DNA from 4 places in the Variovorax sp. TLI9-5A genome. Region 1 is predicted to be linked to each of the others. Evidence: predicted binding sites of a transcription regulator. Region 1 holds the regulator's gene; each other region holds the start of a gene.
The links. Region 1 encodes sigma-54, which starts transcription at its own class of promoters, with help from an activator protein. Its sites were predicted from a motif close to TGGCANGNAANCTGCTTT; they were not measured.

Region 1 (7,653 bases):
TTCGCCCAACACCGCGCCGCCGGTGCCCGTGGTGGTGGCACCCAAGCCGCGCACCGCGCCGGTGCCGGCCGAGGCCAACGCCCTGCCGCCGTCGAACGATCCGCTGGGCGACCTGGCCCGCGCGCGCTCGGGCCAGGTTTCCGGCTCCGGCAGCACGACCACCGCGTCGGCCGCGCCGAGCAGCAGCAACGCCGGCAGCAGTTCGGGCCCCGATCCCTTCATGTATTTCGTGCAGGCCGGCGCCTTCCGCACCACCGAGGACGCCGAGGCGCAGCGCGCCAAGCTGTCGCTGATGGGCGTCGAGGCCAAGGTCACCGAGCGCGAGCAGGCGGGCCGTACCGTCTACCGCGTGCGCGCCGGCCCGTTCAACAAGAAGGACGACGCCGACCGCCTGAAGGAACGGCTGGACGGCGGCGGCATGGATTCGGCGCTCGTCCGCGTTCAGCGCTGATCCCATAGCCGGAATAGCCCTTAAGCCCCGCCGGGCGGCGTTTGCCGCCACCATTCGTCGCCTTTCATAGCTTCGGGCGCGCCGTTGAGCAGGGGAGTGGAACTCCCCGCCGCGCGCCGGCTCAGTCTGCCGTACCAACTGGAGAACCCTTTCAAATGAAACGTCGTGACTTTTCGCTGGCCGCCACTTCGCTCGGGCTGATGTCCCTGGGTGTCAATACGGCCCACGCCCAGGCGCGCGCGCCCAAGGCCGGCTCCGAGTACCTGGTGCTCGACAAGCGCGTGCCGGTCGACGCACCCGCCGGCAAGGTCGAGGTGGTCGAGTTCTTCTCTTACAACTGCCCGCACTGCAACGACTTCGAGCCGACGTTGGAAGCCTGGCTCAAGACCATCCCGAAGGAAGTCTCCTTCCGCCGCATTCCCGTTCCCTTCGTGGGCAACGACGTCGAGGCCAAGCAGCGCCTGTACTACGCGCTCGAAGCCATGGGCAAGGTCGACGAGTTCCAGCCCAAGGTGTTCAACGCGATCCACGCGCAGCGCCAGAACGTGAACGGCGACGCCAACATCATTGCCTGGGCCACCGCCAACGGCCTGGACGCCACCAAGTTCAAGGAAACCTTCACCTCGTTCGGCGTGGCCAGCAAGGCCAAGCGCGCCTCGCAGCTGACCGATGCCTACAAGGTGGCCGGCGTGCCCGCGATGGCCGTGGCCGGCCGCTGGTATGTGGACGGCGAGACGGCCGGCAACATGACCAAAGTACTTCAGGTAGTCAACTATCTGATCGGCGAGGCAAAGAAGGGCTGAAGCCCGAAAACCCGAGCCGTGCCGTGCCGTTGCGCGGTGTTTCTGGTAGAAAACCAGAAGGAAAGTCAAGCCCGCTTAGGCGGGCTTTTTCACCTGTGCGTGCGGGGCGGAAGCACTCAGCCGCATACAATGCCGAGCAAGTTTCGTGCCTCTATGACATTGCACTCTTACCCCACAACCCCCTTCCTGCGTCGCATGGGCCGCCTGGCCGCCGGCGCGCTGTTGCTGGCAGGCCTTGCCTCGGGAGCGGTGGCCGAAACCGCCGACCGCTCCAAGCCGATGAACATCGAATCCGACTCGATGCGCTACGACGACCTGAAGCAGACCAGCGTGTTCACCGGCAACGTTTTGGTGACAAAAGGCACGATCATCATCCGTGGCGCACGGCTGGACGTGCGCCAGGACGCCGAGGGCTACCAGTACGGCGTGGTCACGGCGGCGCCGGGCAAGCGGGCTTACTACAAGCAGAAGCGCAACGCGCCCGACGAGTGGATCGAGGGCGAGTCGGAAGTCATCGAGTACGACAGCCGCGCCGACAACGTCAAGTTCATCCGCAACGCCGTCATGCGCCGCCTCCTGGGCGCCACGCCGAACGACGAGAGCCAGGGCGCGCTGATCGTCTACGACCAGAGCAACGACACCTACACCGTCAACGGCTCCACCGTGCCGCCGAACACCGCCGTCAACGCCTCGTCGCCGGGCGGACGCGTCAGGACCATCCTCACCCCCAAGGCCGCCACCGCCCCGGCTGCCGGCGCCTCGGCCCCGGCCGGCGGCGCGAAGGCGCCCCCGCCGGCTCCCACCCCGGCGCCCGGCAAGGGCCTGCGCCAGAGCACAACGCTCAGTGACCAGGGAGACACGCGCAAGTGATCGAATCCGCAGGAACTCAGGACGCCAACGGCGCGCCGGGCAGCCGCCTGGTCGCGCGCGGCCTGAAGAAGAGCTATGGCAGCCGCACGGTCGTGAAGGACGTCTCGCTCGACGTGCAGAAGGGCGAAGTCGTCGGGCTGCTCGGCCCGAACGGCGCCGGCAAGACCACCTCGTTCTACATGATCGTGGGGCTGGTGCGCGCCGATGCCGGAGACATCACCATCGACGGCGAGCCCATCGCCCACATGCCGATCCACCGCCGCGCCCGCATGGGCCTGAGCTACCTGCCGCAGGAAGCCTCCATCTTCCGCAAGCTCACGGTCGAGGAAAACGTGCGCGCCGTGCTCGAGCTGCAGAGCGAGCCCGACGCGAACGGCAAGCTGGTGCCGCTGTCGAAGGAGCACATCGAGGAGCGCCTGACCGACCTGCTGGCCGACCTGCGCGTCGACCACCTGCGCGATTCGCCCGCGCTGGCGCTGTCGGGCGGCGAGCGCCGCCGCGTCGAGATCGCGCGCGCGCTGGCCACGCAGCCGCGCTTCATCCTGCTGGACGAGCCCTTCGCCGGCATCGACCCGATCGCCGTGATCGAGATCCAGCGCATCATCAGCTTCCTGAAGGAGCGCGGCATCGGCGTGCTCATCACCGACCACAACGTGCGTGAAACGCTGGGCATCTGCGATCACGCTTTCATCATCAGCGACGGGCACGTGCTGGCACAAGGCACACCCTCGGAGATCGTCGACAACGCCGAGGTACGCAGGGTGTACCTGGGCGAGCACTTCCGCATGTAAGGGCGGGAGCGGTTCCCATGAAGCAAGGGCTATCCCTTCGCGTCTCGCAGCATCTGGCGTTGACGCCACAGCTGCAGCAGTCGATCAGGCTGCTTCAACTCTCCACGCTCGAACTGAGCCAGGAGGTGGAGCAGATGCTCGACGAGAACCCGTTCCTCGAGCGCACGGCTGAAGAAGCGGCGCGCGAGGAATTCGGGCTCGACACGGCCGATGCCCCGGTGCCGCGCGACGACGGCGGCGATAGTGGTGACGGCGAGAGCGACTTCGCTTCGCCCGCTGCCGGCACGTCCACTGCTGCCACCGAAACCGGCACCACCACCACGGCCGACTCCGACGGCCCCGCCGCCGAGATCTCCGAGCGCGAGCCCGACTGGGAAGGCGACGGCACCGTCGAAATGGCGCCCGACGACAGCGAGTGGGGCAGCGACGCGCCCGCGCGCCAGAACAACGCCGGCGACGACGAGCGCGCGGACGCCACCGAGCTCGCGCGCAGCCAGGAGTCGCTGCAGTCCTTCCTGCACCGCCAGGCGCTGAGCCTGCGGCTCAACGAGAGCGACAGCGCCGCGCTGCGCTTTCTCATCGAATCGCTCAACGACGACGGCTACCTCGAAGACTCGCTGCCCGCGCTGGCCTCGGGCCTGGCCGGCGACGACAACGACGAGTTCGACGACCTCGTGCACCACTTCCAGGTGGCGCTCGGCCTGCTGCAGAGCCTGGAGCCCGCCGGCGTCGGCGCGCGCGACCTCGGCGAGTGCCTGAGCATCCAGCTGCGCGCCATGGCCAGCGACGACGAGACCGAGGAAGAAGCGCTGGTCCGCAAGACCGCCATCGCCATCTGCAAGCAGCCCATGGAGCTGCTCGCGCGCCGCGACTTCAAGCGCCTGGCCACGCTCACCCGCAGCAGCGAGGAGCTGGTGCGCTCGGCGCTGCAGGTCATCGCGCGGCTGGAGCCCAAGCCGGGCCGCAGCTTCGTCGACGTGGAACGCAACATCATCATTCCCGACGTCATCGTCACCAAGACCGGGCGCGGCACCAACGTGAAGTTCCGCGTCATGCTCAACCCCGAGGTCATGCCGCGCCTGCGCGTGCACGACATCTACGCCGGCGCGCTCAAGTCGCACAAGGGCGAGGGCAGCCAGGCGCTGTCGCAGCGGCTGCAGGAGGCGCGCTGGTTCATCAAGAACATCCAGCAGCGCTTCGACACCATCCTGCGCGTGAGCAACGCGATCGTCGAGCGGCAGAAGAGCTACTTCGTGCACGGCGAGCTCGCCATGCGCCCGCTGGTGCTGCGCGAGATCGCCGACGAGCTGGGCCTGCACGAATCCACCATCTCGCGCGTGACCACCGCCAAGTACATGGCCACGCCCTTCGGCACGGTCGAGCTCAAGTACTTCTTCGGCTCGGCACTGGGCACCGAGACCGGCGGCAACGCGTCGAGCACCGCAGTGCGCGCGCTGATCAAGCAGTTCGTCGGCTCGGAGAGCGTGAAGAAGCCGCTGTCGGACAGCCAGATCTCCGAGATGCTGAAGGAGCAGGGCATCGAGTGCGCGCGCCGCACCGTCGCCAAGTACCGCGAGGCGCTGCGCATCGCCCCCGCCAACCTGCGCAAGGCACTCTAGAAAGAAGCCGATGAGCCATGGCCTGATGTCGCGTTGTGGGCATTGGGTCTTCGCCATGGCGGCGGTGCTGCTGTTCGCCGGCTGCGCCAGCCTGCCCGACGAGGCCCCGCGCCCACCCACCAGGACCATCGCCGTCTCGGCCGACACCGCCCTCGGCAAGATCGCCCTGGCCTCGCAGCCCGACCCCGACCTCAGCGGCTTTCGCCTGATGCCCGGCGGCGATTTCGCGTTCGACACCCGCATCCAGCTCGCGCGCCGCGCGCAGCGCACGCTCGACGTGCAGTACTACCAGATCGAGAACGACGAGACCGGCCGCTACCTGCTGCGCACCCTGCGCGACGCTGCCCAGCGCGGCGTGCGCGTGCGGCTGCTGATGGACGATCTCTACACCTCCGGCGAGGACGAGCTGCTGCTGGGCCTGGCCGCCACGCCCAACGTGGAGCTGCGCCTGTTCAACCCCTTCCCGGCCGGGCGCGGCAGCCTGCTGAAGCGCTTCACCGCCTCGCTCCTCGACTTCAGCCGCGTCAACCGCCGCATGCACAACAAGCTGTTCATCGCCGACGGCGCGATGGCGGTGGCGGGTGGGCGCAACATCGGCAACCAGTACTTCAGGCGCACCTCGGGCGAGAACTTCATCGACCTCGACACCTTCGTCACCGGCGCGCTGGTTCCCCGGCTGGGCAGCCTGTTCGACCAGTACTGGAACAGCATCTACGTGCGGCCGATCCAGTCCGTGGTGGCCAGCGACCTGCCGCGCGAGGAGCTGCGCAGGCGCTTCGAGCTGGCCACCGGCCCCGACACAACGCCCCCGCCGCCGAAGCCCGCGCCCAACGACCTGCTCGGCTACAGCCCGATGGCGGAAGACCTTGACGCCGGCAAGCTCGGCCTGATCTGGACCACCGCCGAGGCCTACGCCGATTCGCCCGAGCGTGTGATCGGCAAGACCGCCTCCTACGGCGGCGTGCCGCTGCTGGACGTCGACAGCGTGCGCTACAACGTGGTCGAGCAGATGCGCCGCGCACGCTCGGAGGTGACCATCGTCTCGCCCTACCTGATCCCGGGCGCCTCGGGCTTGGAGGTGATGCGCGAGATCCGCGGCCGCAACGTGAAGATCAGCGTGGTCACCAACTCGCTGGCCGCCACCGACGAGCCGCTGGTGCACACCGCCTACCGCCGCTACCGGCCCGACATGCTCAAGCTCGGCGCCGACCTCTACGAGCTGAGCACCAAGCGCACGCGCAGCAGCGTGCGGCTGGGCCTTTTCGGCACTTCGGTGGGCCGGCTGCACGCCAAGTCGGCGGTGATCGACCAGCGCATTCTTTTCGTCGGCTCGATGAATTTCGACCCGCGCTCGGAAACGCACAACACCGAGATCGGCCTTTTCATCCGCAGCCCCGAGATGGCCCAGCAGGCGCTGAAGCTCATCGACGTGCTCAAGCAGCAGGGCGCCTACAGGCTGCGCTTTGCCGAGGGCAGCGACCAGTCGCGCATCGAATGGATCAGCGACGACGCCGGCAAGATCACCGTGCTGACCGAGGAGCCCGACTCCGGCTTCTGGGACCGGACCATGCTCGAGCTGCTGGCGCCGCTGACGCCAGAGAGCCTGCTCTAGCTTCGCAGCTTCAGGTGCCGCGAACGGCCGACCACACGAGCCGCAGCCCCAGCAGCCCCATCACGCCACCGGCGGCACGGTCGATCCAGACCTTGTAGCGCAGGTAGGCCGAGCGCGGCGCCGCCGAGGACAGCGCCAGCGCCACGATCGAATACCAGCCTGTCTCTATGCAGAAGATGACCGCCGGCACCGCCAGCGCGAGCACCAGCGGCACCTCGCGCGGAAGGAAGGCCGCGAAGATGCTCGCGTAGACCACGGCCGTCTTCGGGTTGCTGACCTGCGTGGCAAGGCCCAGCAGGAAGGTGCGCCTGCCCCGGCCTTGCAGACGTTGCGGTGAATCACCGGCCTCCTGCATCACGGCCAGCGGCTGCCGCGCGCCGCGCCAGATGCGCAAACCCAGGTACACCAGGTACGCGCCGCCCAGCCCCTTGATCGCCAGGTACAGCGCCGGCACCGCAAGGAATGCCGCCTGCAGCCCCGCCAGCGCGGCAATCGCGAAGACCAGCCCGCCGGCCCCCATGCCCAGCGCGGCCGCCAGGCCGTCGGCTCGCGAGGTCACGGCCGTGCGCGCCACCATGACGAAGCTCGGGCCCGGGCTCATCGCGCCGACGGTCATGGCGCCGGCGATGCCGAGCAGGGCGAGGGTGGTGTCGATCATGGTGTTGCCTTCGGTGTCACTGCACGTTGACCGCTTCGACCTGCACCAGCAGCCTCACCTTGTTCTCGAAGCCGAAGTTCAGGCCCCAGGTGATGCCCCAGTCGCTGCGCTCCACGGTGGTCTCGAAGTCGCCGCCGCACACCTGGCGGTTGATCAGCGGGCTCAGGTAGCAGTTGAAGCGCACGGCCTTCAGCGTCACGGGGCGGGTCTGGCCCATCAGCGTGAGCTTGCCGGGCACGTCGACCACCTTGTCGCCGGAGATGTCGATGCGGTCGGCCACGAAGCGGCCGGTCGGAAACTCGGCCACGTTGAAGAAGTCCTTGCTCTGCACGTGGCGGTTGAGCAGGTCGACGCCGGTGTTGATGGAGCTGATGTCCATCGTGATGTCGACCTTGCCGCTGGCGCCTGTGCCGTCGATCTGCACCGAGCCGTCCTTGGTGCTGAAGCGGCCGCGGTTGGTGGTCGTGCCGTAATGGCCCATCTCGTACATCACGAAGGTGTGGGTCGGGTCGATCACGTAGTTGGCGTTCCTGGCCGGCCCGCCCGCGGGCTTGGCGGCCACGGCCGGCGCGAATTCCGATGGCAGTTGCTGTTGCTGCGCCGAGGCGCTGCCGGTGAATGCGGCGGCCGACAGTGCCGCGGCGAGAAGAAGCTTTTTCATGGCGTTGGCTGCATGGAGCATGAAAGAGAAAACCGGGTAGGGGAACACGAGAAGCGGCTTACGGCGCGGCGAGTCCCGCCAGCGTGAACTTGAAGCGCACCTGCACATCGTTGCCGACCACCGAGGTGTCGGTCCACTCGCCGTCGCCCACCTTGTAGTCGAGCCGCTGGATCGTAAAGCTTCCGGAG
Region 2 (7,653 bases), 200 kb from region 1:
CCTTGCCCTGCGGTACGCACTTGTTCGTACCGCGCTGGTCAGCCAACGGTCAGGCGCACAGATCGACCCTCGTTTCCTCAAAACAAGAGGAGCGAGACATGCGGATGAAGAGCCAGGCGGACTTCTTTTCAGGAGTCATGTTCACCACCGTGGGAGGCGCCTTCGCCATAGGCGCGACCACCTACACCATCGGCGACGGCGCGCGCATGGGGCCGGGCTACTTCCCGCTCATGCTGGGCATCCTGCTGGCGGTGCTGGGCGCGATCATCATGTTCCAGGCGATGGTGGTCGAGACCACCGACGGCGACCCGATCGGCAAGTGGGCCTGGAAGCCGCTGGCCTTCGTGCTCGGCGCGAACCTGGCCTTCGGCGTGCTGCTGGGCGGGCTGCCCAGCATCGGTCTGCCGGCCATGGGCATGATCATCGCGATCTATGCGCTCACCATCATCTCCAGCATGGCGGGCGAGCAGTTCAGGCTGCGCGACGTGCTGATCCTCGCGACCATCCTGGCGGCCGGCAGCTACGTGGCGTTCATCTGGGCGCTCAAGCTGCAGATCCAGGTGTGGCCCACCTTCATCTCGGGCTGAGGAACACACCGCCATGGAACTCTTCAACAACCTCGCGACCGGCTTCGGCGTCGCGTTCACCTTCACCAACCTGCTGTATTGCCTGATCGGCTGCATCTTGGGCACGCTGATCGGCGTGCTGCCCGGCATCGGCCCGGTCGCGACCATCGCGATGCTGCTGCCCGCCACGTACGCGCTGCCGCCCGTGTCGGCGCTGATCATGCTGGCGGGCATCTACTACGGCGCGCAGTACGGCGGCTCCACCACGGCCATCCTGGTGAACCTGCCGGGTGAATCGTCCTCGGTGGTCACTTGCATCGACGGCTACCAGATGGCAAGGCAGGGCCGCGCGGGCCCGGCGCTCGCCGCCGCCGGCCTGGGCTCGTTCTTCGCGGGCTGCGTCGGCACGCTGATCCTGGCCGCCTTCGCGCCGCCGCTGACCGAGCTGGCCTTCAAGTTCGGCCCCGCCGAGTACTTCTCGCTGATGGTGCTGGGCCTGATCGGCGCGGTGGTGCTGGCCTCGGGCTCGCTGCTGAAGGCGGTGGCGATGATCGTGCTGGGCCTGCTGCTGGGCATCGTGGGCACGGACGTCAACTCGGGCGTGGCGCGCTACAGCTTCGACATTCCGGAGCTCACCGACGGCATCGGCTTCGTGGTCATCGCCATGGGCGTGTTCGGCTACGGCGAGATCATCGGCAACCTCTCGCAGCCCGACGACGAGCGCGAGGTGTTCACGCACAAGGTCAAGGGCCTGTGGCCCACCAAGGACGACTTCAAGCGCATGCTGCCCGCCGTGCTGCGCGGCACGGCCCTCGGCTCGGCGCTGGGCATCCTGCCCGGCGGCGGCGCGCTGCTGGCCTCGTTCGCCTCCTACGCGCTCGAGAAGAAGATCCGCATGCGCCCCGGCGAAGTGCCCTTCGGCAAGGGCAACATCCGCGGCGTGGCGTCGCCCGAGTCGGCCAACAACGCCGGCGCGCAGACCTCCTTCATCCCGCTGCTGACGCTGGGCATTCCGCCCAACGCGGTGATGGCGCTGATGGTGGGCGCGATGACGATCCACAACATCCAGCCCGGCCCGCAGGTGATGACCAGCAACCCCGAACTCTTCTGGGGCCTGATCGCCTCGATGTGGATCGGCAACGCGATGCTGATCATCCTGAACCTGCCGCTGATCGGCATGTGGATCAAGCTGCTGACGGTGCCCTACAGGTTCCTGTTTCCGGCGATCGTGCTGTTCTGCGCGATCGGCGTGTACTCGACCAACAACAACACCTTCGACGTGTGGATGGTGGCGGCCTTCGGCTTCATCGGCTACCTCTTCATCAAGCTGCGCACCGAGCCCGCGCCGCTGCTGCTGGGCTTCATCCTCGGGCCGATGATGGAAGAGAACCTGCGCCGGGCGCTGCTGCTGTCGCGCGGCGCGTGGAGCGTGTTCGTCACGCGGCCGCTGTCGGCGGGGCTGCTGGTCGCGGCGGTGCTGTTGCTGGGCATCGTGCTGCTGCCGGCCATCAAGGCCAAGCGCGAAGAGGCCTTTGTGGAGGATTGAGTTCGCCCCCAGGCTTCGCGCACTTCGTGTCGCTGCGCCAACCCCTTCCGGGGGCAACACCTGCGGCCCGGCAAAGCCGGTTCCGCGGTGTTCCACGAAAAGTTCAGTGTTGCAGCAAAGGCAGCAGCAACAGCTGCCACGCCAGCCCCAGCAGGGCCGCCCCGAGCACCACCGGAATCACCCCGGCCTTGAAGCGGAACAGCGCCACGGCGGCGATCAGCCCGATCGCCGCCGATGCCGCGTCGAAGCCGCCGCCGGCTCCCTTGGGCCACAGCACGTGCCAGGCGAAGAACACCGCCAGGTTGACGATCACGCCCACCACCGCCGCCGTGATGGCCGTGAGCGGCGCGGTGAGCTTCAGGTTGCCGTGCGTGGATTCGATGAACGGGCCGCCGAGCAGGATGAACAGGAAGGAAGGCAGGAAGGTGAAGAAGCTCACCACCGTCGCCGCCACCGCGCCCGCGACGAAGAGCGAATTGCCGCCGAAGAGCGCCTGGTTCCAGCCGCCGACGAAGCCCACGAAGGACACCACCATGATCAGCGGCCCCGGCGTGGTCTCGCCCAGCGCGAGGCCGTCGATCATCTGCGTGGCGCCCAGCCAGCCGTAGTGGTCGACCGCGCCCTGGAACACGTAGGGCAGCACCGCGTAGGCGCCGCCGAAGGTCAGCAGCGCGGCCTTGGTGAAGAACCAGCCCATCTGCGTGAGCGTGCCGTGCCAGCCGTAGAGCGCGGTGAGCGCGCCGATGGCGCCCAGCCACAGCGCGAGGAACACGCCCAGCACGCGCCAGAAGCGGCCCCAGCCGAAGCGCGCGTGCGCGGGTGCCGGCGTGTCGTCGTCGATCAGCGCCGGGCCGGCGGAAGCCGCTGCCGCGCCATGCCCGCCGCCGGGCGCGAAGCGCTCCGGCGCCACCCGGCTGCCGAAATAGCCGACGGCCCCGGCCACCAGCACGATCAGCGGAAAGGGCACGCCCAGCGCGAAGATCGCCACGAAGGCCGCCGCCGCGATCGTCCAGAGCCATGCGTTCTTCAGCACCCGCGAGCCGATGCGCCAGGCCGCGAACAGCACGATGGCCGTGACCGCCGGCTTCACGCCGTACAGCAGCCCCGCCACCGCCGGCACCTGCCCGTAGGCCATGTAGACCCACGACAGCGCGATCAGGATGAAGAGCGAAGGCAGCACGAACAGCACCCCCGCAGCGATGCCGCCCCAGGTGCGGTGCATGAGCCAGCCGATGTAGGTGGCGAGCTGCTGGGCCTCGGGGCCGGGCAGCAGCATGCAGTAGTTGAGCGCGTGGAGAAATCGCTTCTCCGATATCCAGCGCCTGCGCTCCACCAGTTCCTGGTGCATCAGCGCGATCTGCCCGGCCGGCCCGCCGAAGCTGATGAAGCCCAGCTTGAGCCAGTAGGCGAAAGCCTGCCAGAAGCTGACGGGAACGGGCCGCTCGACGGGATCTTGGGGGAGGGCATCGGGCGACTTTCGTATTGCGCTATTTCAGGAATGCGTCGTAGGCGGTCTTCAGTATGAGCGCGCTCACCACCACGATGAACACCACCCGCACGAAGCCCGCGCCGTGCTTCAGCGCAACCCGCGTGCCCAGCACGCTGCCGGCCACGTTGGCCACCGCCATCACCAGGCCGTAGTGCCACCAGACGTGGCCCTTGGCCGCCAGCAGGATCAGCGCGGCCGCGTTGGTCAGCGTGTTGATGATCTTGGCCGAGGCGGATGCGTTGAGGAAGTCGTAGCCCATCCAGCGCACGAAGAGGAACACGAGGAAGCTGCCCGCGCCCGGCCCGAAGAAGCCGTCGTACATGCCGATCGACAGGCCGATGGTGCAGGCCGCCAGCGTCTCGGCACGGCCGGTGAAGCGCGGCGCGTGCGTGCGGCCCATGTCCTTGCGCGCGAGCGTGTAGAGCAGCACGCCCAGCAGGATGAGCGGCAGCGCCTTGCGCAGGAAATCGCCCGGGAACATGGTGACGCCCCAGGCGCCCAGCATCGAGCCGGCAAAGCCGAGCAGCGCGGCCGGCCACAGGGCGCCCCAGCGCATCTGCACCCTCTGGCTGAACTGGGCCGCGGCGGCGGCCGTGCCCCAGATGGACGCACTCTTGTTGGTGCCCAGCAGGGTCGCGGGCGGTGCGCCCGGGAAAACGGCGAACAGCGCAGGCACCAGGATCAGCCCGCCTCCGCCCACGATCGAATCGACAAAACCCGCGAGCAAAGAGGCGCCCGTCACCACCAGCATTTCCATAGGGGGTGGATTGTCTCACCCCGGTGCTATCGAAAAAGTAGCTGCGGAGGCCGGCGCTTCAAGTGTTCGCACAAATAAAAAGGCGCCGACCAGCGGCGCCTTCCAAAGTCGAACCAGGCATCTCGTACGGAGCCTTTGAAGATTTTTATTGTTGCTAGGGGGGATTGTCTCCTCGGACCCTCGGCATACGAGCAGGGCCCGTTCGCGAGTGCGCAGACTTTAGGGGCACGCACCGCCTCAGTGCATAGGGAATTACCCGCTTTGCCTTACGCGGGAAGCCCGATTTGCAAACCAAAGTGTTTCTGATAGTTAACGACGTGGCACGACTTGTGCACGCGGCCCGGTGGTCCATCACTTGAAGAAGAAGAACAGCCATGGCCCTGGCACCACAAGCCTCCATCAGCGCGGCAGACACCGCCTGGATGATGACCTCGACCGCGCTGGTGCTGCTGATGACGCTGCCCGGCATCGCCCTCTTCTATGCCGGCATGGTGCGCCGCAAGAACGTGCTGGCCACCATGGCGGCGGTGGTGGCGATCGCCGCTGCCGTCTCGCTGACCTGGTTCACGGCCGGCTACTCGCTGGCCTTCACCGAGGGCTGGCCCTGGCTCGGTGGCACCGGCCGCCTCTGGTTCTCGGGCTTCGACTATCTGAAGGAGGCCGGCCAGCTCGCCGTGAGCCACGTGGCGCCCAACGTGCCCGAGACGGTCTACGCGATGTTCCAGCTGACCTTCGCGATCATCACCACCGCGCTGGTGCTCGGCGCCTTCGTCGAGCGCATGCGCTTCTCGGCGATCCTGTGGTTCGCGCTGCTGTGGAGCGTGCTGGTGTATGCGCCCATCGCGCACTGGGTGTGGGAGCCGGGCGGCTGGCTCGCCCAGATGGGCGCACTCGACTTCGCCGGCGGCTCGGTGGTGCACGTCAACGCCGGCATCGCCGGGCTCGTGTGCGCCTACGCCCTCGGCCCGCGCAAGGGCTACGGACGCGAGGCCTTCGAGCCCTACAGCCTGGCGCTCACCATGACCGGCGCGGGCCTGCTGTGGGTGGGCTGGTTCGGCTTCAATGCGGGCTCGGCGGTGGCGGCCGACGGGCGCGCGGGCCTGGCCATGCTGGTGACGCACATCGCGGCCGCCGCCGGCGCCATGAGCTGGATGGTCGGCGAATGGATCGTGCGGCGCAGCCCCTCGCTGCTGGGCCTGTGCTCGGGCCTGGTGGCCGGGCTGGTGGCCATCACGCCCGCGGCCGGCTTCGTCACGCCGCCGGCCGCGCTGGCCATCGGCGCCATCGCGGGGCTGGCCTGCTACTGGGGCGCCACCGGCCTGAAGCACCTGCTGGGTGCGGACGACTCGCTCGACGTGTTCGGCGTGCACGGCATCGGCGGCATCGTCGGCGCGCTGCTCACCGGCGTATTCGCCGACGCACGCATATCGGGCGCCACGGGCGACGTGCTGACGCAGGCGATCGCCGTCGGCAGCGTGGCGATCTTCAGTGCGACGGGAACGGCGGTGGTGCTGTTCCTGGTGCACGTCATGGTCGGCCTGCGCGTGGACGCCGACAGCGAGCTGCTGGGCCTCGATCTTGCACAGCACAAGGAACACATCGGGAGCTGACACCCACCGACGGAGGAATACGCCATGTCGCCATCCATGTCCGAAAGCGAACGCATCGCCCTTGCCGCCCGCCTTCACGTGGCACTGCGGCGAAAGCATGGGCGCGTGACCGACACCGAATGGATGGCGACCAACGCCGAGTACGCCGCCGAGATCGTGCGCATGACGCGCGCGCACGCGGCCGACACCAAGGACGAGGAGCTCTACCTGCTGGCCACCCGGCTGGAGCAGGCGATGGAACCGCTGGCGCGCGCCGCGCGGCTGGCGGCACGGCAGCCCGACGGCCAGCCGCCAACGCCCCCACCCCGATACGTCGGCGGCCTGCGCTGAAGGGCGTCCAGTTCGCGGGACACCGCGGAACCGGCTTCGCCGGGCCGCAGGTGTCGCCCCCGGAAGGGGGATGGCGAAGCGACACGAAGTGCGCGAAGCTTGGGGGAGAACCTGGTCGTCGCGGAACCGGCTTCGCCGGGCCGCAGGTGTCGCCCCCGGCGAGGGGGTTGGCGAAGCGACACGAAGTGCGCGCAGCCTGGGGGAGCGCTCAGTTCCCGAGTGCGGCCTTTCGGATCGACTGCAGCGTGCTGCCCGGCGTGATGGCCTCCGGGTCCAGCAGGCAGTGCAGGATCGCCGGCTTGCCGCTGGCGCGCGCGCGGGCCAGCGCGGGGCCGAACTCTCCGGTGCTCTCCACGCGCTCGCCGTGCCCGCCGAACACTTCGGCGTAACCGCGGAAGTCCGGATTCTTCAGCTGCGTGGCGCTGACGCGGCCGGGGTAGTGCCTTTCCTGGTGCATGCGGATGGTGCCGTACATGGCGTTGTCCAGCAGCACCACGATGATCGGCAGGCCGTACTGCACGGCGGTGGCGAACTCCTGGCCGTGCATCATGAAGTCGCCGTCGCCCGCGAACACCACCACCTCGCGCTGCGGCCACAGGCGCTTGGCGCCGACGCCGGCCGGCAGGCCGTAGCCCATCGAGCCGCTGGTGGGCGCAAGCTGGCTCGCGTACGCGCGGAACGGCCAGAAGCGGTGCACCCAGGTGGCGAAGTTGCCCGCGCCGTTGCAGAAGATGGTGTCGGCCGGCAGCACCTCGCGCAGGTGCTGCATGACCTCGCCCATCTGCAGCGCGCCCGGAATGCGGATGGGCGCCGGGTCGCTCCAGCGCAGGAAGTCTTCGCGCGCGGTCTTCGTTTCCGCCGCCCAGGCCGGAGCCTGCGTGGGGCGCAACGTGGACACGGCCTCGACGAATGCCTGGGGCGTGGCATGGATGCCCAGCGCCGGTCGATACAGCTTGCCGAGTTCGTCGGCGTCGGCATGCACGTGCACCAGCGCCTGCTTCGGCTGCGGAATGGACAGCAGCTCGTAGCCCTGCGAAGGCACCTCCGACAGGCGCCCGCCAACCAGCAGGATCAGGTCGGCATTGCGGATGCGCTCCAGCATCTTCGGATTGACGCCCAGCCCGAGGTCGCCCGCGTAGCAGGGGTGATCGGCCGACATCAGCATCTGGCGGCGGAACGAGCAGTACACGGGCAGCGAGAACGCCGCCGCGAAGTCCGCGACCTGCCGCGCCGCCTTCTCCGACCAGCGGCTGCCGCCCACGATGACCACCGGCCGCTGCGCCTGCGACAGGCGTTGCTGCAGCTCGGCGAGCTGCGCCGCGCCGGGATGGGTCTCGGTGACGGCGTAGGGCTGC
Region 3 (7,653 bases), 270 kb from region 1:
GCGCCCTTGGCGCCGGCGCGCTCCAGCATGGTCTTGCACAACGTGACGTTCTGGATGCCGGGGCCCGAGGCGACCTTCTTGCCGGCGAGCTCGGCCACCGACTTGACGGGGCTGTCCTTGGCGACGATGAACTCGTCGAGCACGAACTTCGCGTTGCTCGGGTTGGTGCAGAAGATCTTGAACAGCCCGGGCTGCGCGATCTCGCCGATGGCGAGGTTGGCGGAGCCCGTGCCGTTGGCGCTGCCGTCGCAGCGGCCCGCGAGCATGCCCTCCATCACCTGCTGCGCGCCGGCGAACTTGAGCGGCTCGACGTCGAGGCCGGCCTCCTTGAAGTAGCCCTTGTCGACCGCCGCAAAGAACGGCAGGCCGGCGGCCACCGGCCAGAAGCCGATGCGCAGCTTGGCAGCCGCGCCCTGCGCACGCACGATGGCGGGCGCGGCCAGCACGGCCATGCCGGCGGCGGCGGTCTGCAGCAGCTGCCGGCGCGACGCGGAAGATTTCTTCTCTGGATTGCTCATCGATCGGAACTCCTGATCAGTTCAGTTGGAACTCGGGGTGGCGCGGCTCGCGACGTAGGCGCGCCAGCCGCCGTGATGGCTCACGTCCTGCGCGCCGGCCAGCGCGTGGCCCTCGCAGATGAAGCCTTTCACCCAGCTGCCGTCGGCCAGCTCGACGCTGCCCAGGCCGAGGGGTGGCGGAATGAGTGCGAGAAAGCTGCCGACCTGCGCCAGCGGCACGGCCCACACTTCGAGCGCGATGGCGGCGCCCTCCTCGCTTTCGGCCACGCGCCGCAGGCCGGGCTTGGGCGGCACGGTGCCGGGCAATGCGTGCAGCCTGTAGGCCGGCGACGTGGTGGTGGCGTGCATCAACGTGGCGCCGCGCTCGGTCAGCTGGCTGTTGAGCGGCATGCCCGAGAGGTGCGCGCCGACGACGGCGATGGGCAGCGTGCCGGCGCCCGGCGCCGCGAGTCCCGGGATGGCGCGCGGCGGCGGCAGCGGCTGGCCGGTCGCGCCTTGCGCGAGCCCGGTGGCGTGGTGAAAGCGCTGGCCCAGTTCCGCCAGCGCGAGGTCGCTGCCGCAGGGGCCGATCAACGTGATGCCGAAGGGCAGCCCGTCCGCGCGCAGGCTGCTGGGCACCGAGAGCGCGGCGTAGTCGAGCAGGTTGACGAAGTTGGTGTAGGCGCCGAGGTTGCGGTTGAGCACCACCGGGTCGGCGCGCATTTGCTCACGCGTGTAGTGCGTGGGCGCGGTGGGCACGAGCAGCAGGTCGATGTCGCGCCACATCGGCTCGACCTGCCGGGCGATGGCGCGCAGCTTCGTCTGTGCGTCGAACAGGTCGGCGGCGCTGTAGCCCTGGCCGCTCGCGAGGATGCCGCGCACGGGCTCGATCACTTCGTCGGCGTGCGCATCGAAGAACTCGCGCACGGCGGCGTAGCGCTCGGCGACGAGTGCGCTTTCGTAGAGCATGGCGGCCGCTTCGGCCAGCGGCGCGTAAGCGATGGTGACGGGCGTGCCGCCCATGGCGAGTAGCCGGGCGACCGCGTCGCCGAATGCCTGCTCGGCGGCGGCGTCGCCGAAGAAGCTCAGCCTGTCGGGCACGCCGAAGCGGAAGCGCGCTGGCAGCGGCTCGCGGCGCAGTTCGATGTCGCGGGAGTACGGGTCGCGCGCGTCGCGGCCGGCGGCGGCGAGCAGCACGTCGACCGCGGTGGCGACAGTGCGCGCGAAGATGGAGACGCAGTCGGCGCTCTGCGCGGCGGGCACCACGCCGAAGGCGCTCAGCAGGCCGCGCGAGGGCTTCAGACCGACGATGTTGTTGAGTCCGGCCGGCACGCGGCCGGAGCCGGCGGTGTCGGTGCCCAAGGCGAAGTCGGCCTCGCCCGTTGCCACCACGTAGGCCGAGCCCGAGCTGGAGCCGCCAGATACATAGCGTGCGTCGAAAGCGTTGGGCACCTCGCCATAAGGAGAGCGGGTGCCGTTCAGGCCGCAGGCGAACTGGTCGAGATTGGTCTTGCCGGCCAGCAATGCACCGGCTTCGAGCAGGCGCTGCACCACGGTCGCATGCACATCGGGCAGGCGCTCGAAGGCCGGGCAGGCGGCGGTGGTGGGCACGCCGGCAATGTCGATGTTGTCCTTGACCGCGAAGCGCAGCCCCGCGATCGGCAGGGCGAAACCCAGCGCTTCGCCGGCCTGCGCATGCGCCAGCGGAGATGCGAACCTGGCAATCCAGGCAGCTTCGGGCGTTCCGCTTTTCGGGTTTTCTTCATGCACCATCTTCAGGCATCCAAACATGTGTACAAGTTGAGATGCAAGCGGCATGCCAGCGCAAGCGCACCGTGGCGCAGATCGGAATCGTGCGGGGATTGGCCCTCTCCCTCGGGCTTTGGATCCCTCCCGGGCTTGGCTCCCTCTCCCCTCGGGGAGAGGGTTGGGGTGAGGGCAGGTGCGGAAGATGAAGCGCGGCTTCTATCTAGAGGCCGTCACCCTCACCCCCGCCCTCTCCCCAGGGGGAGAGGGAGTCATGCAAGTCAGCTCTTCTTTGCGTCGCGGTAGAGCTTCTCTACCTTCGGCAGGTTCGCTTCCAGCTTCGAGATGCGGTCCGGCCCGCTCGGGTGCGTCGAAAGGAAGCTCAGGCCGCCCTGGTTCTTCGACGCCGTCGCCATCTTCTGCCACAGCGACACAGACGCCTTCGGGTCATAGCCCGCGCGCGCCGCGAGTTCGAGCCCCACGAGATCGGCCTCGGTCTCGTCGCTGCGGCTGAACTTGAGCGTGATGAGCTGTGTGCCGGCACGCGCCGCCAGGTCGCCCACCTGCCCCCATCCGAGCAGTTGCGCACCGATGGAGAGCGCCGCACCGGTGCCCGCGCTCTTGGCCAGGCGGGCGCGTGCGTGCTCGCGCAGCGCATGGGCCATCTCGTGGCCCATCACCATCGCGACCTCGTCGTCGGTGAGCTTGAGCTGGTCGAGGATGCCGGTGAAGAAGGCGATCTTGCCGCCGGGCATGCAGAAGGCGTTGATCTGCTTGCTGCCGATCAGGTTGACTTCCCACTTCCAGTCGCGTGCGCGCGAGTTCCACGGCATGGCGAACGGAATGAGCCGCTTGGCAATGGCCCGCAGCCGCTGCAGCTGCGGGTTGTTCTCGCCCGCGAGCGCGCCCTTGGCGCGTGCCTGCTCGAGCAATTGGCCGTACTGCTGCACGCCGGCCGACTCGATCTGCTCGACCGGCACGATGTTCCGGGCCACCGAGGCCTTGCCCACGTCGACCTGCGCCAGGGCCGGCTTCGCGAGCACCGCGCCGGCCGCCGCCAGCAGGAAGGCGCGCCGCGGATTCCACGCGGAAGCGACGGAAGGAGCGGGAGCGCCGGAAAAGGGGTGATCGCATCGTGTGCACATAGGAGCCGGATGATAGGAACAAATGAAGACAAGAAGGCCGGGAAGCCAGGCCGCCGCTCATGGACAATCCGGGGCACATGTCCGCCTCGCCCGCAGAAACCCCCACGCCCCCCTCACCGCCCTGGCGCGACGCGCTGAAGGTCTACCTCGAACCCGCCACCCTGCGCATGCTGGCGCTGGGCTTCTCGGCGGGGCTGCCGCTGCTGCTGGTGCTCGGCACGCTGAGCTTCCGGCTGCGCGAAGCGGGCATCGACCGCACCACCATCGGCTACCTGAGCTGGGTCGGGCTGGCCTACGGCTTCAAGTGGGTCTGGGCGCCGCTGGTCGACCGGCTGCCGCTGCCGCCGCTGACCACCCTGCTGGGGCGCCGGCGCGGCTGGCTGCTGCTGGCGCAGTGCATGGTCATCGCGGGCCTCGCAGGCATGGCGGTCAACGATCCGCGCCACGGGCTCACGCCGCTGGTGTGGTGCGCGCTGCTGGTGGCCTTCGGCTCGGCCACGCAGGACATCGCGCTCGACGCCTTCCGCATCGAATCGGCCGAGGCGCGCAAGCAAGCCGCGCTGGCAGCCGCCTACCAGACGGGCTACCGCCTCGCGATGATCTGGGCCGGTGCCGGCGTGCTGTGGGTCGCGGCCTGGGCCGAGGTGGCGCCCGCCGCGGCGGCCACGGGCGCGGCGGCCTACCAGAACGGGGCATGGAAGACGGCTTATCTGGTGATGGCGGCTTCGATGGTCGTGGGTGTGCTGACGGTGCTACTGTCGCCCGAGCCAGTGCCGAAGGAGCGCCAGATTGAAACGGCCGAGATGGCCGCTACGCGTGAGCAGATCGCAACGACCGGAATTCCCGTCTACGGCGCGATGCTTGCCCTGGCCGTCGTCCTGCTCGTTCCAGCTGCCGTAGCGCTCCAGATTCACTTTGTGATTCTCGTCACGGCGCTGTTGATCTTTGTGTCGCCGGTCGTGCTCGCCTACGCAGCGCTAGTCATATGGGCTGCGCGCATGAAATGGCGCGTGCGCGTTCCCCAGCGGGCGCTCTCGCTAGTCGTCTGGTTCATTCACGCCTTCTACAAGCCCTTCGCCGACTTTGTCCGCCGCTACAAATGGCAGGCAGTACTGATCCTTTCGCTCATCGCCATCTACCGCATCAGCGACGTGGTGATGGGCATCATGGCCAACCCGTTCTACGTGGACATGGGCTTCACCAAGGACCAGGTGGCCTCGGTCAGCAAGATCTACGGCGTGATCATGACGCTGGCGGGCGCCTTCGTCGGCGGCGTGCTGTCGATGCGGCTGGGCGTGATGCGCGTGCTGATGCTGGGCGCCGTGCTCAGCGCCGCCAGCAACCTGCTCTTCGCCTGGCTGGCCACGCGCGGGCACGACCTCACGGCGCTGATCGCGGTGGTTTCCGCTGACAACCTCGCCGGCGGCATCGCCTCGGCGGCCTTCATCGCCTACCTGTCGAGCCTCACCAACATCAGCTACTCGGCCACGCAGTACGCCCTGTTCAGCTCGCTGATGCTGCTGCTGCCGAAGTTCATCGCCGGCTACTCGGGCGCCTTCGTGGACGCCTACGGCTACAGCAGCTTCTTCGTCGGCACCGCCCTGCTGGGCGCGCCGGTGCTGGTGCTGGTGGCGCTGGCCTCGCGGCTGACGGCGACCACAAGCCCCCGGGGGCGTCAATAGGGCCTGTGCCTTATAGGAAACGGCCGACGCTGCGCGGGCCCCGCAACTGGTAGGCTGTACCGGTATACATTCGTTTCCTTCAATTTGCTTTCCTCGCCGCGCCTTTTGCCTCCTGCCGCGCGCCCAACGTCTGCCTGACCGACAGCCCAACACCTACAAGATCGTGCCGTCCCGAATTTCTCCTCTTCAGATAAGTGCCTACACGGCCACAAGCGCCGTCGGTGTCGGCAAGGAAGCCCTGGCCGACGCGCTCGCGCAGTCGCGCAGCGGGCTGCGCGCCAACGACTTCGGCGACGCGCCGCTGCCCACCTGGATCGGCCGCGTCGACGGGGTCGAGGAGGTCCGGCTGCCCGAATCGCTCGCGCAGTGGGACTGCCGCAACAACCGGCTGGCCTGGATGGGCCTGCAGGCCGACGGCTTCATCGAGGCAGTGGCCGCCGCGCGCGAGAAATATGGCGCATCGCGCATCGCGCTCGTCCTGGGCACCTCCACCGCCAGCATCGGCGAGACCGAGCTGGCCTACACCCGGCTCGACGAGCAGGGCATGTTCCCACCCGAGCAGCGCCGCGCGGCGGTGCACACGCCGCACTCGCTGGCCATGTTCACGCAGCAGCTGCTGGGCATCACCGGCCCGAGCGAAACCATTTCCACCGCCTGTTCGTCCAGTGCCAAGGTGTTCGCCTCGGCCGAGCGGCTGATCCGCCTGGGCCTGGCCGACGCGGCCGTGGTCGGCGGGGCCGATACGCTGTGCGGCAGCGTGCTGTTCGGCTTCAACTCGCTCGAACTGGTGTCGAGCGAACCTTGCCGGCCCTTCGACGCCGCGCGCAAGGGCATCAGCCTCGGCGAGGCCGCGGGCTTCGCGCTGGTCGAGCGCGTGCAGACCGGCGCCGATGCCGCGCCGCTGCACCTGCTGGGCTACGGCGAGGCGAGCGACGCGCACCACATGTCGACGCCCCACCCCGAGGGCCTGGGCGCCGAACGCGCGCTCGACGAGGCGCTGGCGCGCGCCGGCCTCGCACCCGAGGCCATCGACTACATCAACATGCACGGCACCGCGAGCCAGAAGAACGACGAGGTCGAGGGCGCGCTGGTGGCACGCCGCTTCCCGGCACGCACGCACGCCAGCTCGACCAAGGGCTTCATGGGCCACACGCTGGGCGCCGCGGGCATCGTCGAGGCCGTCATCAGCCTGCTGGCCATCGAGCGCGGCCTGATGCCGGGCACGGTCAACACGCACACGCTGGACGAAGGCTTCGGCCCGCAGATCCGGCTGGAACCCGTGCGCGGCGAAGTGCGCTACGCGCTGAGCAATTCCTTCGGCTTCGGCGGCAACAACTGCTCGCTGGTCTTCGGCAAAGCGGCATGAACGACATGAACCAGGCCGCACCCAAGCCCCCCACCCTCTACATCGAAGGCCCGGCCTTCTGGACTCCCACGCTGCCCGGCTGGGACACCGCGCGCGCGGCCTTCCGCGGCGAAGGCGCGCTGGCCGATCCGCCCGCGAAGCGCCCGTCGCCGCAGGTGCTGGCCCCTGCCGAGCGCCGCCGCGCGCCCGACACCGTGGCGCTGGCGCTCGAAGTGGCCGCCGCCGCCCTGGCCGGCTCGGGCCGCAACGCGGCCGACGTGCCCTGCGTGTTCACCTCGGCGCACGGCGACCTGTCGATCAACGACTACATGTGCAGCACGCTGGCGGGCGATCCGAAGATGCTCTCGCCCACCAAGTTCCACAACTCGGTGCACAACGCGGCCGTGGGCTACTGGACCATCGGCACCGGCTGCATGGCGGCCAGCAACGCGGTCTCGGCCTACGAGCACAGCTTCGCCTCGGGCCTGCTGGAGGCGGCGGTGCAATCCGCCTGCGACCAGGAGCCCGTGCTGCTGGTAGGCTACGACGCGCCCACGGTGGGCGCGCTGACCTCCGTCACCGACAGCCGCGGCCTGCTCGCAGTGGCGATGGTGATCGCCAGCGAGCCCAGCGAGCGCACCGTGGCGGCGCTCGACTGGGCGCTGGCCAGCGAGGACGGCAAGGCCCCGGCGGCCACGCTGCCGCGCTCGGAGGCCGCGAAGTCGCTGGCCGAGATCAACCCCATGGCCCAGTCGCTGGGGCTGTTCGAATCGCTGGCACATCTGGATGACGGCAGTACTGTCGACGGCTCGGGCAAGCCGGTCGACCTGCCGCTTTCCCCCACCCTGTCGCTGCGGCTGCAGTTGCGGCCGTTCGCGCGGGGCTGAGCCCACGGCCACTGCAACCGGCGCTATGCTTTTCGCAGCATGGCCGGTTGACAGGGGTTGCCGAGGTTTACCCAACTTTACGGAGCGTTCAAGCCCTCTTGCTCCCGGTGGACGACCATGAAGCGCATGAGCACCCCCCAACTCCTGATGATCGAAGACGACGCCCGCCTGGCGCAGATGGTGGGCGAATACCTGACGCAGTCGGGCTTCGCGTTCAACCATGCCGGTGACGGCGCCGCCGGGCTCGAGCAGCTGCAGCAGCACGCGCCCGACCTGGTGATCCTCGACCTGATGCTGCCGGACACCGACGGGCTCGAAGTCTGCCGCCGCATCCGCGCGCTACCCGGTCCG
Region 4 (7,653 bases), 2.2 Mb from region 1:
CGCCCGGCCCTTTTATCCCCTTGGAAGCCCGGGTGGGCCTCCCGTCGAGCGATGCCAGCCCCACTGCTCCCAGCACGCAGACCGCCCCGCCGATCTGCGCCAGGCTGATGCTTTCGCCCAGCCACAGCGCCGCCAGCGCCAGCGCAGAAACCGGCAGCAAAGCAGTGAACAGCGCCGCCTCCGCCCCGTCCAGCCGGGAAGATCCGGCAAACCACAGCACGAAGCCGAGCACCGTAGGCACCAGCGCGTAGTAGGCGACGCCGGCCAGCGCCTCGGCAGGCAGGGGATGCTCCCAGGCCCGCTCGAAAAGAGCCGGCACCAGCGAAAGCAGCAGCCCGAAGGCCGTCATCAGCGTCGACAGCGCCAGCGGCCGCACCGGCACCTGTAGCCGCTTGTTGAGCAGGATGAACATCGCCTCGCAGGCCAGCGCGCCCAGCACCAGCAGGTTGCCCGCCAGCGCCGCAGGGGAGCTCGATCCGCCAACCATGCCGCCCCCGGGCCAGCTGATCGCCAGCACCCCCGTCGTCGCCAGCACGATGCTGCCCACCAGATACCGCCCCGGCCGCTCGCGCAGCGCGATCACCGCCACCAGCGCAGCCACCGCCGGCAAGGTGCCCGCCACCACGCCCGCACTGGCAGCCGGCGCCCAGCGCACGCCGAGGATCAGCAGCACGGTGTAGCCCACGCTCCCCAGCCCCGCCTGGCACACGAGCAGCGCCAGGTCGCGCCGACCGGGCCACGGCCATGGCGTGCGGGTCAGCCGCAGCAGCACGAGAAAGACCGGCAGCGCCAGCGCGAAGCGCAGCGCCGTCGCGGTGAAAGGCGGCAGCCCCGCCGCGATGACCTTGCTGGCCACCACCGTGCTCCCGACCGTGACCATTGCCAGCGCGCACAGCGCCATGCCCTTGAACCGTTGCGACATCCCGGACCTTCCGCCTTCGAAAAGAAAGGTCCGAGCTTCGCGGCCCGGCAGCGCCCCGTATTGAACGAAATTGCAGCCGGCCAACCGGCTGGTGTTGCTGCTGGCGTTACTTCTGCCGCGCCAGCCAGTCGCGCAGCCGCTCCACGCCCTTCACAAGCCGCTGCGGGTCCTTCGAGGCGAAGCACCAGCGCAGCCAGCCTTGCGCCTCGGGCGCGAAGGCATTGCCCGGCGCAAGCCCCAGGCCGGCCTCGGCCACCAGCCGCTTGGCCACTTCGAGCGAATCGCCGAAGCCTTCGAGGCGGAAGAAGGCGTACATCCCGCCCTTGGCCGGAGCCACCTGGACGCCCGGCAGCGCGGCCAGCAGCGGCACCAGCGTGTCGCGGCATTGCTTCAGGTGCGCCACCACGCGCGGCGTGATCTCGCCTGCATGCTCGATGGCGGCAATGGCTGCGCGCTGCGTGAACACGCTGGCGCACGAGGTGTTGAACTCGATCAGCTTGCCGATGCCCTCCACCATCGATGGCGGCAGCACCAGCCAGCCGAGGCGCCAGCCGGTCATCAGGAAGCTCTTGGAGAAGCTGTGCGTGACCACGAGCCGGTCGTCCGGCTTCGAGATGTCGAGGAAGCTCGGCGCGCAGGCGTTGGGCGTGGGCTCGAAGTAGAGCCGCTCGTACACCTCGTCGGCCAGGATCCACGTGCCGGTCTGGCGGCAGTGGTCGAGCACGGCCTGCTGCTCCTCGCGGCTCATGGTCCAGCCCGTCGGGTTGTTCGGCGCGTTGACGATCAGCAGCCTGGTCTTCGACGTGACCGCCGCGCGCAGCGCCGGCAGGTCGAGCGTCCACAGCCCGTTCACCGGCACCAGCGGCAGCGTGCGCACGTGCGCGCCCATGATCGCGGGCTGCGCCGTGAGGTTGGGCCACACCGGCGTGACGGCGACCACCTCGTCGCCCGCGTCGACCAGCGCCTGCACCGCCAGCATCAGCGCGCTCACGCCGCCCGAGGTGACGGCGATGCGCGAGGCATCCACCGTCGGATGCAGCCCGCTGGCGTAGCGCGCGATGGCTTCGCGCAGCTCGGGCAGGCCGAGGTTGTGGGCATAGAAGGTCTCGCCGCGCTGCAGCGATTCGATGGCCGCCTGGCGGACCACCTCGGGGGTGACTTCGTCGCTCTCGCCGAACCAGAAGGCCAGCACGTCGTCGCGGCCCATGCCGGCGTTGGCGACTTCGCGGATCTTCGATGCTTCGAGGTTGTGGATGGCTTCACGCATGTCGGCAGTTCCTGTTCTTCGTCATCGGGTTCAAGGTCTCTTCATCTTGCACGAGGTCGGCAACTCGGCGCGTTCGGCGGCAATGGTCTTGACCACGCGGAAGCCGTAGCCCGAGCCTTCGACGTCGAACTGCACACCCGGCCTGCCCTGCCTGTCCATCACGCCCACCACGAGCTGCTGCTGGAACTGGTGGTCCGCCGCGCGCATGCGCCCGCGCTGGCCGTACATGCTCACGTCGGCCTGTTCGAGGGCACGCGCCACGGGCAAGGCATCGGCGCTGCCCGCGCGTTCGATGGCCTGCACGAGCGCCTCGACCATGAGCTGCAGCCGCATGTGCACGTAGTCGTCGGCCGGCTTCGGAAAGCGCGCGCGGAAGGCCCGGTAGAAGGCTTCCGACTGCGCCGTCTGCACGTTGGGCAGCCAGTCGGCCACCGCCACCACGCGCCCGATGCCCGCGTCACCGATGGCCGCCGGCGCGCCCAGCGCATTGCCGTAGAAGGTGTAGAAGCTGCCGCCGAAGCCCGCCTCGCGCGCGGCCTTCACCAGCAGCGTGAGGTCGTTGCCCCAATTGCCCGTGACCACGGCCTGCGCGCCGCTGGCGATGATCTTCGTGGCGTAGGGCGCGAAGTCCTTCACCTTGCCCATGGGGTGCAGTTCGTCGCCGACGATCTCCACGTCGGGCCGCTGCGCGCCCAGCTGCCGGCGCGCCTCGCGCAGCACGGCCTGGCCGAAGCTGTAGTCCTGCCCGATCAGGTAGACGCGCTTGAGCGCCGCGTCGTCCTTCATCACGTCCATCAGCGCAGCCATGCGCATGTCGGCATGCGCGTCGAATCTGAAGTGCCAGAAGCTGCAGCGCTCGTTGGTGAGCGCCGGGTCGACCGCGGCGTAGTTGAGGAAGATCGCGCGCCGCGAAGGATCGCGCTCGTTGTGCTTGTCGATGGCATCGATCAGCGCCGCTGCGGTGGCCGACGAGTTGCCCTGCAGCACGATGCGCGCGCCGTCGTCCAGCGCGGCGCGCAGCGCGGAAAGCGCTTCCTCGTTCTGCCCCTTGCTGTCGTAGCGGTCGAGCTGCAGGGGCCGCGCGCCTGCGGGAACGCCCGGCAGCTTGACACCTCCGCGCGCGTTCACGCGCTCCACCGCCCACAGAAGGTTGCGGAACACGGCCTCTCCAGTGTTGGCGAAGGGCCCGCTCATGCTTTCGATGAGGGCCAGGCGGATGGGTGCGGGAGGTGCGGAAACCGGAGCCTGTGCGAGCGCCGCGAAGGGCTTCGCGCATAGCGCCAGCGCCGCGAATTTCAAGGCCTCGCGACGCAAATTAAAGGGGGGATTCATTGTCTTGAAACGCGTGCCGCTGCGCCTAGATGAGGTCTCAAGCGGCACTCACGATGGAACGGCCGCGCAGTGTAAGGGACACACATTTCTTGTCCCCATTGTGTTCATTCAGGAGTTCTTCACCATGTTTTTCGCCCCTACCCTTCGCACCGCCCGCTTCGCACCCCGCGCCTACGACCGCGCATTCGAGCGCTTCGCAGCGGAAGCCTTCGCAGGCACCCGCCGCTCGCCCCTCGTGGAGCAGGACGACAAGAGCTGGACCCTCTCGCTCGACGTGCCGGGCTTTGCGCGTGAAGACCTCGCCATCAGCATCGAAGGCGCCGTGCTGCGCATCGAGAGCAAGGCCGAAGCCAAGCGCCAGTTCAAGGCCGCCTACGAACTGCCGCAGGACATCGACGTGGCCGCCAGCGAAGCGAAGCTGGAGAACGGCGTGCTCACCCTGAAGCTCGGCAAGCTGGTGCCGGTGAGCCAGGCCACGCAGCTGCAAATTAACTAGTCGGGCTATGCCCACAAGAGGAAAATGTCAGTAAGGCTCAGTTTTTGACATTAAACGAGCACCTTATTCACAATAGCGCTGGATTAACGTCACATGATGTGACGTTTTTTTAGAACTTTCTTCTTCGTGGGCGTCTTGTAAACGCACTGATTTCCGGACGGTGCGGTTCGGGTGCCCCTCAAGGCACCATGAATACACATCTGCAGCCCGCAAATCCCGACGAACAATCCGACACGCTCCTGATTTTTCTGCCAGGCGCGTACCTGAAGCCCGACGAGTTCGAGCGCGAAGGTTTCATCGCCGCGGTGCGCGAACGCCATCTGGCGGCCGACGCGCTGCTGGTCGATGCGGACGTCTCCTACTACTACGAGCAGACGCTCAGCGACCGCCTGCACACCGAGGTCATCGAGCCGCAGCGCGCCAAGGGCTACAAGTCGATCTGGCTCGTGGGCATTTCCATCGGCGGCTTCGGCGCGCTGATCCACGAACTGGCGCGGCCCGGCTCGGTGGACGGCATCGTGGCGCTCGCGCCCTACCTGGGGCGCCGCGTGCTCGGCGCGGAAATCAAGAAGGCCGGCGGCCTGCGTGCATGGCAGGCACCCACGGGGCCGCAGCCCGACGAGGAGCCCGATCGCAAGCTATGGCCCTTCTTCCAGCAGTACCTGTCGGCCAAGCCGTCGAAGAACCTGCCGCGGCTCTACCTGGGCTTCGGGCTGGAAGACCGCTTCGCCAGCAACCACAAGCTGCTGGCCGACGCCCTGCCGCCGGAGCAGGTCTTCACGATCGAGGGCGGCCACGACTGGCCGCAATGGCGCCAGCTCTGGCGCAATGTGCTGGACGTGTTGCCGCTGCCGGCCATCGGCCGGCCGTCAAAGCAAACGATTACGCAGTCTCAGGTAGCGCCGTCCCAGGCACCGAAAGCGACGCCATGGGCCATCGCGGCCTGACGTCGAAGGCATAGCGCTCGCTCGCCTGCGACAGGCCTGATTGCAGCCGCATCGCGGCAGCCATGGCGATCATGGCGCCGTTGTCGGTGCACAGGTGCAGCTCGGGGTAGTGCACGCGCACCTTGCGCTTGGCGCATGCGGCGTTCAGCTGCTCACGCAGGCTCCTGTTGGCCCCCACGCCGCCCGCCACCACCAGCCGCTTCAGGCCGGTCTGCTCGAGCGCCGCAAGCGACTTCTTCAGCAGCACCTCGACGATGGCCGCCTGCGTGGACGCAGCCAGGTCCGCCTTGCGCGCTTCGAGCTCGCCGCCCAGCTTCCTGGCCTGCGTGAGAACGGCCGTCTTCAGGCCGGCAAAGGAAAAGTCGAGATCGCCGCTGTGCAGCAGCGGCCGAGGCAGCTTGAAGGCCGCTGCATCGCCGCCTTCGGCCAGCTTCGCGAGCCACGGCCCGCCCGGGTACGGCAGGCCCATGAGCTTGGCGCTCTTGTCGAAGGCCTCGCCCGCCGCGTCGTCGATGGTCTCGCCGAGCAGCTCGTAGCGCCCCACGCCATCCACCCGCATCAGCTGCGTGTGGCCGCCCGACACCAGCAGCGCGACGAACGGAAATTCCGGCGGATCGGCGCTCAGGAACGGCGACAGCAGATGCCCTTCGAGGTGATGCACCCCCAGCACCGGCTTGCCCAGCGCCACGCCGAGCGCGCAGGCCACGCCCGCGCCCACCAGCAGTGCGCCCGCCAACCCCGGTCCGCGCGTGTAGGCAACCACGTCGATCTCGTCGAGGGAGCGGCCGGCTTCGGCCATGACCGTCTCGGTCAGCGGCAGTACGCGGCGGATGTGATCGCGGCTGGCCAGCTCGGGCACCACGCCTCCGTAGGCCTGGTGCATGGCGATCTGGCTGTGCAGCGCGTGCGAACGCAGCGCCGGCAGCGCGTCGCCGTGCGACTCGACCAGCGCCACGCCGGTTTCATCGCAGGATGATTCGATTCCCAACAAGAGCATGCCGCCGAGTGTAGGCGGCGCCCCCTGGCCGGCGTCCGAGAAGGGGCAAACGGCGGCGCTCCCTGCCCTCCGAGGCACGGATGTTGCAGTGACGGAATACAGAGCCCCGCGCCCCACGCCATGAAATCCGGACTGAGTTTTCTCATCGCCGCCCGCCGCTGCGAAATCGACGAGCTGGACCGGCTCGCCCGCACCAGCGAGCTGGTGGGCGTGATCGGCCGGCTGGTCCATGCGCTGCAGCGCGAGCGGGGCATGTCGAACATGTTCCTCACCTCGCGCGGCGGCCGTTTCGCAGAACAGCGCGGCCCGCAGATCGCCGAGTGCCTGGCGCTGGAGCAGGAGGTGCGCGCCGGTTTCGACCAGCTGGAGGCCGACAACTACCACCGCGGCGCCGACGCCGGCAACAACGCGCGCCTCTTCAGCCGCATTGCCTGGGTACTGCCGGGCCTGGACGCCCTGCCCGCCCTGCGCCGCCGCATCGACGCGCTGGAGCTGAAGCCGGCCCAGTCCACCGCCGCCTTCGCCAAGCTGGTCGCCGGCCTGCTCTCGGTGGTGTTCGAGGCCGCCGACGGCGCCACCGACCCCGAGATCTCGCGCCTGCTGGTCGCGATGTTCAACTTCATGCAGGGCAAGGAGTTCGCCGGCCAGGAGCGCGCCTTCGGCGCCGCCGCGCTCGCGCTGGGCCACAGCGACGAGGCGCAGCGCCTGCAATGGCTGCACCTGATCGAATCGCAGGAACGCTGCTTCCAGGTGTTCACCGACTTCTCGGGAGAGGCCGTGCTCGCGCTCTGGCGCGACAGCCAGCCCGACGCCGAAGTGGCCGAGCTCGAACGCATCCGCCGGCGCGGCGCGGCTTCCGGGCCGGCCGACGTGGCACTCAGCCAGGCCTGGTTCGACTGCTGCACCCGCCGCATCGACGCCATGAAGACCGTCGAGGACCGCCTCGCCTGCGACCTGCGCGCGCTGTGCGAGCACAAGACAGCGCAGGCCCGCAGCGAGCTGCGCGAATACCGCCAACTGCTGGACACGCTCACGCCGCAGGCCGGCGCCCTCTTCTTCGACGACGCCGACGCGCAGACGGCGGCCCCCGCCCAGTTCGGCCGCCACCTGGAGCGCTCGGTGCTCGACATGGTCCGGGAGCAGTCGCAGCGCCTGCAGGCCATGAGCGACGAGCTCGAAACCGTGCGCGCCTCGCTCAACGAGCGAAAGATCGTCGAGCGTGCCAAAGGCCTCCTGATGGCGCACCGCCGCCTCAGCGAGGAAGAGGCGCACAAGATGCTGCGCCAGACCGCGATGAACCAGAAGCGCAGGCTGGTGGACGTGGCCGAGTCGATGCTCGCAATGGCCGACTACCTGCCCATGCTCGACCGCGCACCACCGCGCTGAGGCAGGCACGGCGCCCAGCCGTTCAACTTGGTGCACTGCACAACAACCGTGCCATCCGCACCCGCCCGCCTGATCCGCCCTACAGGCCCGTTCCCCGCAGCATCAGGCCGCTTCCAGCTACTTTCCTGATAGCGATCAAGGCTTCCGAAGGCTGGCACACCGCTTGCAAGCGAAAGTTTCGCAGGCCCCAAAGGCCTTCAGGCAGGCGGCACCCAACGGCGGGTGCTTCCCACCGAACCCGGACAAAGGCGTCCCCATCCCGCAAGGGCTCGTTTTCGAGCAGCCCGTGCGTGGTGCGGACGCCTT

Region 2: the regulator sigma-54 is predicted to act here: its motif matches at 4,677-4,694, upstream of AC1VNX_RS32790 (ammonium transporter).
Region 3: the regulator sigma-54 is predicted to act here: its motif matches at 2,302-2,319, upstream of atzF (allophanate hydrolase).
Region 4: the regulator sigma-54 is predicted to act here: its motif matches at 6,034-6,051, upstream of AC1VNX_RS21500 (nitrate- and nitrite sensing domain-containing protein).

The regions. Positions count from the first base shown of each region.
Region 1 covers NZ_CP200310.1:6,701,195-6,708,847, reverse strand. The annotation lists gene AC1VNX_RS31905 (SPOR domain-containing protein) at 1-451, shown strand, start outside; gene AC1VNX_RS31900 (thiol:disulfide interchange protein DsbA/DsbL) at 607-1,254, shown strand; gene lptA (lipopolysaccharide transport periplasmic protein LptA) at 1,408-2,124, shown strand; gene lptB (LPS export ABC transporter ATP-binding protein) at 2,121-2,915, shown strand; gene rpoN (RNA polymerase factor sigma-54) at 2,933-4,534, shown strand; gene AC1VNX_RS31880 (phospholipase D family protein) at 4,545-6,146, shown strand; gene AC1VNX_RS31875 (LysE family translocator) at 6,157-6,804, opposite strand; gene AC1VNX_RS31870 (YceI family protein) at 6,821-7,465, opposite strand; gene AC1VNX_RS31865 (YceI family protein) at 7,524-7,653, opposite strand, start outside.
Region 2 covers NZ_CP200310.1:6,903,036-6,910,688, forward strand. The annotation lists gene AC1VNX_RS32770 (tripartite tricarboxylate transporter TctB family protein) at 99-587, shown strand; gene AC1VNX_RS32775 (tripartite tricarboxylate transporter permease) at 601-2,112, shown strand; gene chrA (chromate efflux transporter) at 2,216-3,595, opposite strand; gene AC1VNX_RS32785 (sulfite exporter TauE/SafE family protein) at 3,600-4,358, opposite strand; gene AC1VNX_RS32790 (ammonium transporter) at 4,733-5,968, shown strand; gene AC1VNX_RS32795 (hypothetical protein) at 5,993-6,298, shown strand; gene AC1VNX_RS32800 (thiamine pyrophosphate-binding protein) at 6,507-7,653, opposite strand, start outside.
Region 3 covers NZ_CP200310.1:6,970,240-6,977,892, forward strand. The annotation lists gene AC1VNX_RS33085 (ABC transporter substrate-binding protein) at 1-518, opposite strand, end outside; gene atzF (allophanate hydrolase) at 540-2,270, opposite strand; gene AC1VNX_RS33095 (M48 family metallopeptidase) at 2,525-3,388, opposite strand; gene AC1VNX_RS33100 (AmpG family muropeptide MFS transporter) at 3,448-5,070, shown strand; gene AC1VNX_RS33105 (beta-ketoacyl-[acyl-carrier-protein] synthase family protein) at 5,234-6,436, shown strand; gene AC1VNX_RS33110 (beta-ketoacyl synthase chain length factor) at 6,433-7,302, shown strand; gene AC1VNX_RS33115 (response regulator) at 7,420-7,653, shown strand, end outside.
Region 4 covers NZ_CP200310.1:4,526,257-4,533,909, forward strand. The annotation lists gene AC1VNX_RS21470 (DMT family transporter) at 1-922, opposite strand, end outside; gene AC1VNX_RS21475 (pyridoxal phosphate-dependent aminotransferase) at 1,029-2,189, opposite strand; gene AC1VNX_RS21480 (branched-chain amino acid ABC transporter substrate-binding protein) at 2,220-3,521, opposite strand; gene AC1VNX_RS21485 (Hsp20/alpha crystallin family protein) at 3,646-4,017, shown strand; gene AC1VNX_RS21490 (alpha/beta fold hydrolase) at 4,206-4,964, shown strand; gene tsaD (tRNA (adenosine(37)-N6)-threonylcarbamoyltransferase complex transferase subunit TsaD) at 4,900-5,961, opposite strand; gene AC1VNX_RS21500 (nitrate- and nitrite sensing domain-containing protein) at 6,082-7,347, shown strand.